2 regions of the Cellulomonas hominis genome follow, and region 1 is predicted to be linked to the other one. Evidence: riboswitches for the same ligand, from Rfam matches in the RefSeq annotation. Region 1 holds a riboswitch; the other holds the start of a gene.
What was found. A riboswitch is a leader RNA that binds a small molecule or an ion and turns the genes downstream of it on or off. The one in region 1 is predicted to bind cyclic di-AMP.

Region 1 (7,195 bases):
GCTGGCGACCTACCGGAGAGATGAACCCGATCCGGTCGGCGGCCTGGATCCGCTCCTCGTCGGTGATCTTGACCAGGTCGTCGGCCCCGCAGGTCCTTGCGCTTCTCGGGCGTGGCGAGGGCCAGGTCGAAGAAGTACTAGTCGGTCGGCTCCACGTCGAAATCAGACGACGACGGACCCGCGGAGGTCAGCCGGCTCGCAGCCGTCGCCCAAGGTGCTTGACCGCTTTGCCAACTGTGGCGACGGCTCGAGCTGACCCTGCACGAGCGACGGGCCACGACCCCGATCGATCTGCGTAGCTCCCTGGCGCGCGGCTGGCGCCTTGCGTGGAACCCCGAAGCGTCACCGAAATCCGGGCGTGGAACCCGAAGAGTCCACTTGGGACCTATAAATGCCGCGGTTCGGACCTGACAGGAATCCGTCCTGCGCCGACGGCCGATCAAGGAAGCAATTCGGCGGTTGCCCTGAGGGTTGTCTCAACGGGCCCCATCTGTCACAGGAGTAACAGCCGTCCACGCCCCTTGACTGAGCCGGTGAGGGCCTTAGTTCGCTGACGGCCTCCGCGAATCTCAGGGCGTAAAGCCGGGCTCGCGCTCCGCTTCCGCACGACGTCGCTCCAGCCGTTGCTCAACCGTCAGCTGATCGAGCTCCCGCCGGCGCACGAGCTCACCATCCTGATTGCGCACCCAGTGCCGCCCTGCGCCATCGCGGAACTCAACTTCGAGTACGACGTCCTCGGCGAGCGCGCCACAGTTCGGCACCCGTCTGATCGCCAGCGACCGAGGGTGGGCCTCCGGCGGGAGGATCGCGTGGAACCAAGCACCGCGGAGATCCGACTCATCTCCTCCGTCGGCCTCCCTGACCCACGAGGTATCGAAGTAGCGAACGACCACGTCGTAGATCGCCGAAGTCGAGTCGTTCATGACGTAGATGTGCCGCCGCTCGACAAGGTCGTCTTGCACTGCGCCGAACTCGCCCGGGTCGTCAGGAAGCGGTCGTCCGTTGCGCAGCTCTACCCACTGACGCTCCCATGCGCTGACCTGTGCTGCCTGAGCCTTCTCCTCGAACGCAAGTCGCTCACGACGTTCCTCGCTGGCGCGCCGCGCCTCGTCGCGTCCGGTTCGTATCGCCCAGAACAGCGCCGCTACGGTCGCCGCAGCGATCAAGAGTTGGATGACGAGGTTGCCCCAGTCATAACCCTGCGGGTTCACGACCGCTATCGGAATCGGGGAGGGGGCAGCGATCCATGACTGCTCGTCCCACAACGTCGTGATGGCCATGAGTCACAGAATATCCAGCCAGTTCTGTGGTGAGAGCGACCGCAGCAGCGCCACCAGCGCTCAGAGAGCTGGCGTGAGCCTTCGTGCGGAGGTCTGAGCCTTTCGCGGAACTGCGCCACCTCGATCCGACCTGCCAAGCTCGTGGCAGCGATCGGACGAGTCGCGGGCGATAGCATCTCTGGCCAAGAGGGCTGGGGGTTCGAGTCCCTCCAGGCGCACGTCGAGCGAAGGCCCGGCACCGAGACGGTGCCGGGCCTTCGTCGTACCCGAGCGCTCGCAGTCTCCCGACGCGGAGAGGCCGTTCGCACCCGGGCCGCCCGCCGTCAGAACAGGTTCCGGGGGTCCAGCGATCCGGCGAGGTCGCTGAGCTGCTGGGCGATGCCGGAGACACCCTCAGTGACGCCTGCGAGGCCGTCGAGCGGGGCGCCGAGGGCGTCTGTCGCGGCTCCTGTCGCCTGCTCGGCGATGCCGGCCGTGTCGAGTGAGGTCAGCGACTCGAGGTCGACGCCGATCGCCGTGGCCTGCGCCAGGAGCGGTGCGGCCACTCCTCCCAGGACGGCGGCGCCCGCCACCGAGGCGAGGAGACCTCCGGCGACGCCGGCGGTCCCCGCGACGGCGGCGGTGGTGGCGATGCCGCGCGCCGGGCCGCCGAGGATCCGGTGCACGAGGCCGGGCTCTCTCGCTTCTGACCGGGCGGCCGCCCGGGCCAGCTCGCCGGCCGCCGGGGACGCGGGCTGCTCGGACGGGGGCAGCGCGTCGCGCATGCGCAGGAGCACCTCGTCGCGTTGTGCGGGGGTGAGGCGGGCGAACGCCTCGGCGTGCACCTGCTCGATCTGGTCCGGAGTCGCGGTGCGCATCAGGTAGTCGTACCGGGCCACCGCGGCCGCGTCGTCGGGCGCCGGAGCCGGCCGGCTCGGCCCGGGGGCGGGTGTCTGTCCGGAACGGGCGCGCACGGCGGCTGCTGCCGCGGAGGTCAGGGTCGCGCGCAGGGACGCCTCGCCCCCGCCCGGTGCCTGGGGCGGGCGGCCCGTGCTCTGGCTCTGGCTCTGGCTCTCGAGCACGGTGCGTGCCAGGCCGATCAGCCGGTTCAGTCGTGCCATGGGGTGCTCCTTCGTGGGCTCGGGTCGTCAGGCCGCGTCGGCGGGAGCCGGCTCGGGCTCGGGCTGGTGCCGGCGGAAGGGTGCCGTCAGCGTCGGCACGATGTGGCGCCGCTGGATCACGAGGATCACCGCGGCGATCGCGAGGTAGACCCCGGACAGGATGAACCGGCCGTGCGTCGAGGTGAGCGGGAACTGCACGACGAACAGCGCGAGCAGCGCCCACGCGGACCAGCGGTGGAACCGCAGCCCCAGCAGGATCGCGATGCCCATGAGCGTCTGGGCGGCGGTCAGGAGCATCTCCTCGGTCTGGCGGGTGTCCAGCACGAGGGAGGCGGAGCCGCCGCCGGCCAGGTAGGCGATGGGCAGCGAGCCCACCAGCAGGGTCCACTGGTTGATCTTCGAGGAGATCAGGGTCGCGATCGCGGCGGTGCCCTTGCCGCGCCAGGCGAACAGCACGGCGATGATGAACTCGGGCGCCTCGGAGGCGAGCGGCGCGAGCCACTGCACGAGCAGGAACTCGTCGATGCCGAGGCTGGTCCCGGAGGCGACCAGGGCCTCGGCGAACGGCTCGGCGCACAGCAGGATGATGGTCGCCGCGAGCACGAACAGGGCGATGACCGTGGCGCGGCGCTTGCGTCGGGGCAGCGCGCCGATCGCGGCGGCGGTGCCGATCAGGTCGGGCTCCTCAGCCTCGCCCCGGGTGAGCTTGTACAGGTAGAACCCGAACCAGGCGATCATCACGACGCCGAACACCAGGTGGATGTGCCCGGTGGCCGGGATGATGAAAGCGACCACGCCGGCGATGAGCAGGAAGCCGAGCTCCATGCGGTTCTCGGGGTCGAGGGCGAGCGCGGTCGCGGGCTTCTTGCTCACCCGGCCGGCGACGTAGAGCGACACCAGGACGACCAGCGGCCAGCCGAGGCCGAGCAGCAGCCGGTTCGAGCCGGTCATGTTGGCGGCGGCGTACTGGACGTAGGCCGGGTCGCTGCCCGCGGTGTACGCGTAGTACAGGTCCACGGCGTACTCGGGCAGCACGGCGATCAGCGCGAGCACGGCGATCGCGAACCCGCCGGACACGTCGACCTGGGCGGCCTCGGCGGCCCACGCGAGCACGAACGACGCGGCCACGACCGCGGCGCCGAAGATCACCAGCTCCAGCACGGGAGCCGGGGACGCACCCGAGAACCGGGTGATCAGCGCCGGGACCATGATCACGCCGGCGATCGCCAGCGAACGGATCAGGACCCGGGGGGACGGGGGCGGCACCAGGGGTGCTGCTGGGGTGGTGAGCGTCTGCTCGTCAGGGGCGGGCACGGCGGCTCCTCGGGCACGGGCCGAGCCCGCTCGCGCCGGGGGGGGCGCGACGACCTCGACCAGCGGACATCGGCTGGTCGAAGGTCTCGTCCACCACGGCTGACGTGGCGAGGTGACCGGGCGCAGACGCCAGCATGTCGACCACCTCTACCGGCACGCATCAGCGCCGGTCGGGCTACTCCCCTTCGCAATGAGGACAGTAGAGGACCAATGTCACGAATGTGAACCCATCAATACGTGACGCCGATCTAGGAATCTATTTGTTTGGATCTTCTGCATCCGGATCTTCGAGGGCTCGAACACTGATGATCAGGAGCCCGCGCTCCCGGTCCATGAAGGTTTGCTGAAGGGACCGCCGCGCGGGCGCCGATCTGGCGACGCGACGCCTACCGTCATCAGATCCGGACGTTCAGTCCGGGAGCCGCGCGGATGCCGAGTCCTGCCGCCGTCCGGCCCGTCGACGTCGCGTGGCAGGAGCGGGGGACCCAGGTTCCACGGGCGCTCAGGCGCCCTCGGGGTGAAGCCGATCCACGAGACCGGCCGGACGGCTCCGTCCGAACCCGACAGCTCACCTCGCAGGCGACCAGGAGCTCCGCATGCCCACACACCTGCGTGCCCCCTCGCGTCATCGCAACCCCGGTCGCGCTCGTACGCCGCTCACCGACGCCGGCACGAACGCCCGGGCGACCGCTGTCGTCTGGGGTCGGCGCACCGGCGCGGTCGTTGCTACCTCGGGACTCGCCGTCTCTCTCTCCACCGTCCCCGCCTCGGCCGCACCCTCGCCGAGCCGGGCTGCCGAATCGATCGACGTGCGAGCCCTGGATGCGGCGCGGGCCCTGGCCACCGCCGCACCGTCGGCGGTCGCGCCGGCGGAGGCCACCTGGTCGTTCGACGTCCCGGCCGCGACCGCGATCCTCCCGCCCCCTCCGCCGCCCGTTATCGAGGAGCCGCCCGCCCGGTCGACCGACGGAGCCGCATCGCGCGGCAGCCAGCGCGACGAGGCTGCCGAGCCGGCCGAGACCGCGCCGATCGGCGCACCGCCTCCGGCGTCCGCGAACGGCAGCGCCGTCGTCGAGGTCGCGTCGGGCCTGGTCGGCGTCCCGTACGTGTACGGCGGCACGACCCCGTCCGGCTTCGACTGCTCGGGGTTCACGTCATACGTCTACGCCCAGGTCGGGATCGCGATCCCGCGGACCTCGACTGCGCAGCGGGACGCCGGCACGGTCGTGCCCCGGGATCAGGCGCAGCCGGGTGACCTGATCTGGTCGCCGGGTCACATCGCGATCTACGCCGGCGGGAACCTCCAGGTCGACGCCCCCGTTCCGGGCAAGTCCGTGCAGATCCGCGAGATCTGGCAGTCCGATCCGCTGTTCATCCGGATCGGCTGACCGGCGTGCCCCTCGGAGACCTCAGCACGCTGCTCGTGTGGGGAGCGGTGACGGCGTACACCATCGCCCTGGTGGCGTACTCCGCCGCGCTCGCCCGGGTCGCCGACGCCTCGGCCCGCTCGCAGCGCCGTCTCGCAGCGGTCGGGGCCGGAGCCGGGGGCGCTGACGCGCCTGCCTCGCAGGACCCGGCACCGTCTGTGCCGGGCGGGCGGGCGGCCGGCATCGCGCGGTCGACGGCGACCGTGGCGACCGCGCTGCTGCTGGCCGGTGTGGCGCTGCGCGGGGTGGCGGCGGGCAGGTGGCCGACCGCGAACATGTACGAGTTCACGATCTTCGGGATCCTCGTGGCCGCGCTGGTGTTCCTCGGGGTGCGGCGCACGCGCACGGTTCCCTTCGTCGGGGTGCTGGTCACCGGCATCGCCGTGCTGGCGTTGATCGTGGCGCAGAACTCGTTCTACCTGCGGGCGGACGCGGTGCAGCCGGCGTTGCAGAGCTACTGGCTGGTGATCCACGTGAGCATCGCGGTCGTGGCGACCGGGATCTTCACGGTCGCGTTCGCGACGTCGGTGCTGCAGGTCCTGCAGGACGCCCGCGAGTCGGGACGGTCGCGGCTGGACCGCCCGTGGCGCGCGGGCGACGAGCTGCGGCGTTCGCTGCGAAGGTGGCGGATCACCGGGCCGGCGTGGTCGTGGCTGCGCACGGTGCCGACCGCGGTCCGGCTCGAGGCGTTGTCGTTCCGGCTGAACGCGATCGCGTTCGTGCTGTGGACGCTCACGCTGATCGGTGGGGCGATCTGGGCCGAGCAGGCGTGGGGCCGGTACTGGGGCTGGGACCCCAAGGAGGTCGCGACCTTCGTCGCCTGGGTGGTGTACGCGGCGTACCTGCACGCGCGGACCACGCGGGGTTGGCAGGGGCGACGCGCAGCCTTCCTGGTGTACGTCGGGTATGCCGTCGTGATCGCGAACTTCACGGTGGTGAACCTGTTCATCAACGGCAAGCACTCCTACTCGGGCATCTGACGCGTGCGCCGCCCGCTGCTGCCACCGCGTCGCGGTCCACGCGAGGGTCGCGCCGTGCCGGACCGGCGTCGGCTCCCGCAGGACGACCGTTCTGCGATCGTCCTGATCGTCGTGGCGCTCGTCGCGGGCGGCGCCCTGACCCTCACCGGCGTCCTGACGAGCAGCCTCGCTTCGACGGCCGCTGGGGTCGTCGTGCTGTTCGTCTGCTCGACCGGGACGCGGATCTGGTACCTGCGCCGTCGACGGTGACGGTCGGGGCCGTGCTCCCGGTGCTAGTCGCGCGAGCGGGGCGGGCGGTCGCGCCGGTGCAGGACGGCCGAGGGCGCGGCCGCGATCGCGGCCATGCCGAGGCCGACGAGCGCCCACCGCAGGTCGAACGGCAGCCGATCGGCCGCCGCGGGCGCGGTCTCGGGCGTGGGCTCGGTGGTCGGCACAATTCTGCCGGGGTCGGCGCTCTCGGTCGCCGCGGGCGAAGGGGGCACCTCGACCGCCCGCGACCTGTCGGCGGGCAGGACGGACAGCACCAGGAGCAGACCCGTGGCAGCGAGCGAACCCGCCGCCCGCAGGTGGGTCCGGGCGTCTCGTCTCAGCGCGGCGGGCACAGGTCGCCTCCCGAGGTCGTGGTGCCGCCCCGGGGAGGGATCTCCCCGACGGCGGGTGCGCGGGCGCTGTCGGTCTCGGGCACCGGCGGCCTTCAGGAGCCCGTCACCGCGGCGCGGCGCTGGAAGATCAGCACCGCGTTGCCCTGGTACCGCGGGAGCACGAGCCGGCCCATGGAGAGGTCCCGGACGTAGGTGAACCCGGTCTGGCGCCGGTAGTCGAACCAGTTCCCGCTGCCGGTCTCGCGGGTGCTGCCGATGACGATGTAGGTCTGGACGCTCGGGGTACGGAACACCTCGCGCTCGAACGCGTTGCCGACGGGAGGCCAGGAGCACACCACGACCTGGGGGCGGCGGGCGCGCAGGGCTGCGACGGCGTCCTGGCGGACGACGTCGTCGGGGTAGTCGATGGATCGTGCCCAGCTGTGGTTGTCGGTCGCGACGACGTCGACACCTCGCTGGCGCAGGAACCGGCTGAGCGTCCCGTCGCCGGCG
Region 2 (7,195 bases), 420 kb from region 1:
TCATCGGGCACTACCACGAGCGCAAGGCCAGCCGCCGGGCGGCGATGCAGGCGATCGTCGTCACGACGGCCGGCGGCCTGACGATGCTGGTCGGGGTGATCCTGCTCGGCGAGGCCGCGGGCACGTACCGGCTGTCGGAGACGCTCGCGGACCCGCCGCACGGCGGCATGGTCACCGCGGCCGTGGTCTGCCTGCTGGTCGGCGCGGCCTCCAAGTCCGCGCTGATCCCGCTGCACTTCTGGCTCCCCGCGGCGATGGCCGCGCCGACCCCGGTCAGCGCGTACCTGCACGCCGCCGCGATGGTGAAGGCCGGCGTCTACCTGGTCGCGCGGTTCGCCCCGGCGTACTCGGAGCTCCCCGCCTGGCGGACGATCGTCGTCGTGCTCGGCTGCGGCACGCTGCTGCTCGGCGGCTACCGGGCGCTGCGGCAGCACGACCTCAAGCTCGTCCTCGCGTTCGGCACGGTGAGCCAGCTCGGGCTGATCATCCTGCTCGTCGGGTACGGCACGAAGGCGACCGCGCTCGCGGGCCTCGCGCTGATCGGCGCGCACGCGATGTTCAAGGCCGCCCTGTTCCTCGTGGTCGGCGTGGTGGACGCCGCGACCGGCACCCGCGACCTGCGCCGGCTGTCCGGCGTCGGCCGCGCGCTGCCCCTGACCGCCGCCGCGGGCGGGCTCGCGACGCTGTCGATGATCGGCGCGCCGCCGTTCGCCGGGTACGTCGCCAAGGAGGCCGCGCTGGAGGCGCTGGGCCACGACGGCGACCCGCTCGGCGTCGTCGTCCTGGTCGCGGTCGCGGTCGGCTCGGCGCTCACCGTGGCGTACGGCCTGCGGCTGTGGTGGGGCGCGTTCGCCAGCAAGCCGGTGCTGTCGCCCGCGGCCGTGCGCGCCCTCGCTGCCGCCCGCGACGCCAAGGACCCGTCGCGGGACGTCAAGGAGCCGGTCGACCACTCCGCGCACCCCGACGACGAGCGCGCCGTGCCGGCCCCGGTCGGGCGCCCGTCGCTCGTGCTCGTCTGGCCCGCGATGCTGCTCGCCGTGCTCGGCCTGGCCGTGGCGCTGCTGCCGGGTCTCGGCGAGGAGCTGCTCGCCCCGCAGGCTGACGCGTACCCGGCCGGCGAGCCCGGCCACCTCCTGCTCTGGGGCGGCTTCACCCCGACGCTGGCGATCACCGCCGTCGTGCTGCTCACCGGCGTGCTGCTGTTCGTCGCCCGCGGCCCCGTCGAGCTCGCGCAGGCCGCGGTGCCGCACGTGCCCGAGGCGGACCGGCTGTACCGCCGCTTCATGCGCCGGCTCGACGACGTGGCCGCCGACGTCACCGCGTTCACCCAGCGCGGATCTCTGCCGGTGTACCTCGGCGGGATCCTGGTGGTGTTCGTCGTCACCGTCGGCGTCCCGCTGGTCGCCTGGAACGGGATGCCGGCCGAGACCCGCGTCTGGGACCGCCCGGCGCAGGCCGTGGTCGGGGCGTTCGTCGTGGTCGCCGCCGTCCTGGTCGCCCGCGCCCGCCGCCGGCTGAAGGCGGTCATCCTGCTCGGCGTCTCCGGCTACGGCGTCGCGGCCCTGTTCCTGCTGCACGGCGCCCCGGACCTCGCGCTGACGCAGGTGCTGGTCGAGACCGTCACCCTCGTGGTGTTCGTGCTGGTGATGCGGCGCCTGCCCCCGTACTTCTCCGACCGGCCGCTGGTCGGGTCCCGGTGGGTGCGCCTCGGCATCGGCCTGGCGTTCGGCCTCACCGTCGGCGGGCTGGCGCTCGTGGTGCCCGGCGCGCGGGTGCACGCGCCGGTCTCCGTGGACTTCGCGGAGGAGGCGTACTCCTACGGCGGCGGCAAGAACATCGTCAACGTGACGCTGGTGGACATCCGCGCCTGGGACACGATGGGCGAGATCTCCGTGCTGCTGGTGGCCGCGACCGGGGTCGCCTCGCTCGTGTTCCTCCGCAGGCGGTCCGGGGCGATCTTCCGCGCCGGCGACGCCCCCGAGTCCCGGCAGGTGTGGGGCGGCGGCGAGGACCCGATGGCCGCGGTGCGCCGGCCGGTCGCCGAGCGGCCGTCCTACCGGTCCCGCGAGTGGCTGCGCGCCGGACGGACCCTGGCGCCGCGCCGCCGGTCCGTGGTGTTCGAGGTCGTGGTCCGGCTGCTGTTCCACACGATGATCGTGTACTCGCTGTTCTTGCTGTTCTCCGGGCACAACGCCCCCGGCGGTGGGTTCGCGGCGGGCCTGGTCACCGGCATCGCGCTGATCGTGCGGTACCTGGCCGGCGGCCGGTACGAGCTCGGCGAGGCGGCCCCCGTGCAGCCCGGTCTGCTGCTGGGCAGCGGCCTGTTCCTGTCGGCGGGCGTGGGCCTCGGCGCGCTGATCTTCGGCGGCTCCGTGCTGCAGTCCTGGATCATCGACATCGCGATCCCCTTCATTGGCCCGACGAAGGTCGTGACGTCGTTGTTCTTCGACGTCGGCGTATACCTCGTGGTCGTCGGCCTAGTGCTCGACATCCTGCGCAGCCTCGGCGCCGAGATCGACCAACGCGCCGAGCGGTCCAGTATCCGCGATCACGTGGAAGGACCTACCGGGTAGCGCAGAGCCTCCGCTCCACCGGCGGCGTGAGGGTGGCGCGAGCAGCGCAGGAGTGTGTCGAATCGCGGCCAGCGGAGCGCGTGTACTCACCTGCACCCCTTTCGGGGTCGCCTCACACCGGCTCCTGGTACGCGGCAACCGCATCGAGACACCCGTCGACACCGACGGGGGACCATCCGTTCCGGGCACTGGGCTGTCCGCCGGCTCCCGTGCTGGGCGCTCGGCCTGATCGCAGTGCCCTCCGCCTTCGCAGTCGGTACACGCGCCCGAGGGCCCGCTGCACAGCACGGATAGGTGACAACGGCTCGCAGGCGGCGAGTGCGCCTGAGTGGCCATGATCGTCCAGTGCTTTGTTCGGGGGTCAGGCGTCCGAGGCGGAACTGAGGCCGGCGGTGGTGGCACGTTCCGTTCGATCGAGGTGATGATCGCCAGGCGCCGCCTCGCGATCAGGCACGCCCCCGCAGCCGCGGCGAACAGGGGGCCTTACTTACCCCACGCGGATGAACACCGGAGACGACTGCCAGATCTCCCGGATCTGCACCGCCTTGCCCGGCACCGGGGCATCGACCTGCAGGTTGCCCCCGGCGAAGATCGAGATGTGTCCCGGCGACCAGATGAGGTCCCCTGGCTGGGCCTGGTCCCGCGGCACCTCAACCCCTGCGTAGCGCTGAGCCGCCGACGTGCGCGGCAGCTTCATCCCGACCTGCGCGTACACGTAGGACGTGAATCCCGAGCAGTCGAAGCCGCTCGGTGTGGTTCCGCCCCACACGTAGGGCACGCCCACGAGGCTCGATGCCGCCTCGACGATCGCGCTGCCATTCGCGCTGGACGGCGCGGGCGCCCCGATCTGGGGCGATGGGACAGACGCCTCGTCCCGAGCCGTGCTGCGCGTCGCAGCCGGGGCTCGCTCAGGTTCCGGCTCCGGCTCGGGGGTCGGCGGTGGCGTCACCGCCGTGGCAACCGGATTGTCGAACGTCCAGGTGGCCTCGGCCGGCGTTGCGACGACCGGCGTGGACTCGATCGCCGCTCTGGCCGCCGACGTAAGTCGTGCAGTGTCCAGCGGCGCGATCCGGCTCTCGTGGTGGGAGGGCATCGTCGCGGACGCCGGGGTTGCCACCAGCGAGACGACCATGCCTGACGTCGCGACGGCGACTCCGGTGCGCCGCCCAGCGGAGGACAGACCGGAGGCGGCCGCGGCCTGTGCGTCGGTCCAGGGGGTTCGGGTGCGCCCGACCGCGCGGTGGCGCGCTCGGGTGAAGGGGCGTGCGGGCATCGACGACTCCTGCTGCCTGCGAGGTGAGCTGTCGGGTTCGGGCCGGAGCAGCCCGGCCGGTCCGTCGGGACCGGCTTCACCCCAAGGGCACGACGTGCCCGTCCATCCTGGTTCCCCCGCTCCTGCCCGTGCGGTCTGCGAGTCGTCGAGCAGCGGCAGGACTCGGCGTTCTGCTCGACCCACCCAGTCGGCGCCTGGGTGGCGACGATGCTAGGCACGAGCAGCGGGTGTGTCACCGCCCGCGCGACTCGCGCCGAAGCAGGGGGCACGCTTTGCGACACCCGCACGGGCACACGTCGCTCCGATAAACGCACTGGTCACGGGCGCTCAGGACGACCGGGCGCGACCGTGCGCTCCGACCGCGACCTGCGACGATCTTCAGCGAAACTTCATCGAAGCCAGTGCAGCAGCTTGATCCGCCGAGGGGAACGTGGAGGCAGATCACGGTTCCAGGGCGCCCCTGGGGTCGACGGCATGAGGAGTCACCACGAGTATGATCCACCGCCGTCCCGTCGCCGTCGCCGCAACGGCCGCCGTCGTCCTGACCGTGGGTGCTGCCGCGTTCGCGGTCGCGCGTGCGCTGGATCCCGCCGCGCACGTCGCGGTCCAGAAGAGCATCACGCTTCCCGAGGTGGACCGGTACGACATCACCCAGGCGACCATGCAGGGGATCGCCGACCTCGACATCACAACAGCGGAGATGGAGGTGGGCGGTCGGACCATCGAGCGGTATCTCTACGCCGACTCCGCAAGCGAGGACGTGCACGGCGCTGGCGTGCCGATCGTCGTCGACGTGGGCCAGCGGCTGCAGATCGACGTCAGGAACTCCACCGACACCGCGACCAACATCCACTGGCACGGGATGAGCGTGCCGAACGACCAGGACGGTCCAGGCATCCTCATCGAACCTGGACAGGAGCATCGGTACGAGTTCACCGCAGCCCGCGCAGGAACGTACTGGTACCACTCGCACGAACGCCCCGTGCGCGACCAGGTCGATCGCGGCATGTATGCACCGTTCATCGTCCGCGAACCCGCGGACGCGCGCTACGACCTCGACCAGGTCCTCGTGCTGGACGACTGGGTCGTGGATCGGACTACCGGTCACATGGAGGTCGTCGGCGACGTCGACACCGTCAATGGTCGCACCGGCGACGACATCGAGCCGATCAGCATCACCGCCGGGCAGATCGCGAAGCTCCGGCTGGTGAACGCCTCGACCGCCAAGACCCAGAACCTGACGTTCCCGCTCGACGTGCGCGTCACCCACACCGACGGCGCACCCCTCGTCGAGCCCTACAGCACCCGCCGGCTCAGCATCGCCCCGGGCGAGCGCTACGACGTCGAGCTCGCCCCGGTCGGCGACCTGAGCTCGGGCTTGTCGATCACCAACGAGCGCGACAACGGAATGACCATCCCCGTCCACTACACCGCCTCGGATGCCCCCGCGGCTGTCTCGCCCTTCATCCCTCCCGCACCCAGCGCCCTCGCCCCCGACCTGGTGAGCCGCGAACCGGACATCGAGATGGTGCTCGCCGACGCGATGGCGATGTCCGGCGGCATGGGAATGGCCTGGACCATCAACGGCGACGTCTTCCCCGATGCCGAGACGTTCGACGTGCAGGTCGGTCGCACCTACGTCGTCCGCTTCCGCAACGCCGGGCGGCACCGGATGGACCACCCGATGCACGTGCACGGTGCGCACTTCCGGGTGCTGTCCACCGATGGACGGCCCCTCGAGCGGGAAGTGTGGAAGGACACCGTGACGGTGCCACCGGACAGCTACGTGGACGTCGCCGTGACCTTCGACCAGCCCGGGACCTGGATGGTCCACTGCCACATCCTGGATCACGAGGACGCCGGGATGATGACCAGCATCACGGCGACGTGAGACAGAGTGACCGGCGGCCGCAGTGGCGCCGCGTTGACACCCCGCCGGCATCGCGCTCGTGGATCACTGTCAGCCTCGACGAGCGAGACAGGTGGCCGGCGCTGGCCCCCGTCGCGGCGCTCGGCCTGGTGGCCGCAGGACTGATGGCCCGACTGGGTCTGCCGCCGGTCGACCTGCACGGGCCGTTGCACCGCTGGTGGTCGGTCATGGATCCCTTGTGCGGCGGGACGCGATCCGTGCGGCTCGCCGCGATGGGTGACTTCGCAGAGGCATGGCGATACAACCCTCTCGGCCCGATCCTGGTGACCGGAGCTGTGCTGGTTGTGCTGCGGTGGTGCGCCGGCAGCGCGACCAGCAGATGGCTCGGGCTCGACCTCACCGACCGCCGACCCGTGCGCGTTGCTGCCCGGCTCCTCGTGACACTGCTGGCCGCTCTGCTCGCGGTCCGCCAGCAGCTCAACGTCGAGCTCCTGCGGTAGCCTCCGCGCCGACTCCGCCTGGCCCAAGCCGCGACGCCCTCTGCCGGCGCGCGGTTCTCGGCTGGACGAGTACAAGAGTCTCGTCGATGGGTGGCTGCATGCAGATCTGCGCGCTCCGCGCAAGCAGCGTCACACGGCGAAGCGGATCTTCGACCGGCTGCGCATGGAGCACCACGCGGACGTGTCGTACTTCATCGTCAAGAAGTACGTCGCGGCGCGGCGTGAGGAGATCCGCGGTCGAGGAGGGTCTGGGTCCGTCGCGCGTGTTGGTGCCGCAGACGCACGTGCCCGGCGCGGAGGCCGAGGTCGACTTCGGTGACGTCACGGTCGAGCTGGCCGGCAAGCTGGTGGTCTGCTCGTTGTTCTCGTTGCGGATGTCCTTCTCCGGCAGGGCCGTGCACCAGGTCTTCACCTCCGGCGGCCAGGAGGCGTTCCTGGAAGGGCACGTCCATGCCTTCAGCGTGCTCGCCGGGCTACCGACCGGCAAGATCCGCTACGAGAACCTCAAGCCAGCTGTCGCGCGTGTGCTTGGCTTTTGCTCGCGTTCGGGCAGGGACCGAGCGGTGGACGCTGGTCCGCTCCCACTATGGTCTGGACGCGTTCTACTGCCAGCCCGGGATCGAGGGCGCGCACGAGAAGGTCGGGCTCGAGGGGCAGGTGGGCTGGTACCGCCGCAACCACTTCGTCCCCGTCCCGAAGGTCGCCTCGCTGGCGGAGCCCAACGCGATGGTTGATGCCTGGGACGTGTCCGACGATGCCCGCAGGATCGGTGGGCGTGCCCGGAGCGTCGGTGAGCTGTTCGCGATCAAGGCCCCGCTTCTGGCACCGCTGCCGGACCAGGAGTTCGAAACCGGCCGGTGGTCTCACCAGCGCGGTGACCGGCATGCCCAGGTCAACGTGCGCACGAACCGGTACTCGGGGCCGGTGCGGTTCGCCGGGCGGAAGATCTCGATCCTGCCGCGCGCCTCGGACCTGACGA

Region 2: linked by a shared signal. The riboswitch ahead of HNR08_RS10065 (C40 family peptidase) and the one ahead of HNR08_RS08165 (C40 family peptidase) in region 1 are both predicted to bind cyclic di-AMP.

The regions. Positions count from the first base shown of each region.
Region 1 covers NZ_JACHDN010000001.1:1,725,118-1,732,312, reverse strand. Annotated here, with positions in the region: gene HNR08_RS08180 (hypothetical protein) at 570-1,280, opposite strand; gene HNR08_RS08175 (cation-transporting ATPase) at 1,604-2,380, opposite strand; gene HNR08_RS08170 (sodium:proton exchanger) at 2,408-3,694, opposite strand; cyclic di-AMP (ydaO/yuaA leader) riboswitch at 4,150-4,284, shown strand; gene HNR08_RS08165 (C40 family peptidase) at 4,504-5,082, shown strand; gene ccsB (c-type cytochrome biogenesis protein CcsB) at 5,088-6,101, shown strand; gene HNR08_RS08155 (hypothetical protein) at 6,156-6,350, shown strand; gene HNR08_RS08150 (hypothetical protein) at 6,374-6,703, opposite strand; gene HNR08_RS08145 (class I SAM-dependent methyltransferase) at 6,796-7,195, opposite strand, start outside.
Region 2 covers NZ_JACHDN010000001.1:2,145,361-2,152,555, forward strand. Annotated here, with positions in the region: gene HNR08_RS10060 (Na+/H+ antiporter subunit A) at 1-2,573, shown strand, start outside; gene HNR08_RS10065 (C40 family peptidase) at 3,061-3,846, opposite strand; cyclic di-AMP (ydaO/yuaA leader) riboswitch at 3,845-4,024, opposite strand; gene HNR08_RS10070 (multicopper oxidase family protein) at 4,394-5,737, shown strand; gene HNR08_RS22680 (DUF2752 domain-containing protein) at 5,734-6,216, shown strand; gene HNR08_RS21285 (hypothetical protein) at 6,414-6,668, opposite strand; gene HNR08_RS10080 (Mu transposase domain-containing protein) at 6,745-7,195, shown strand, end outside.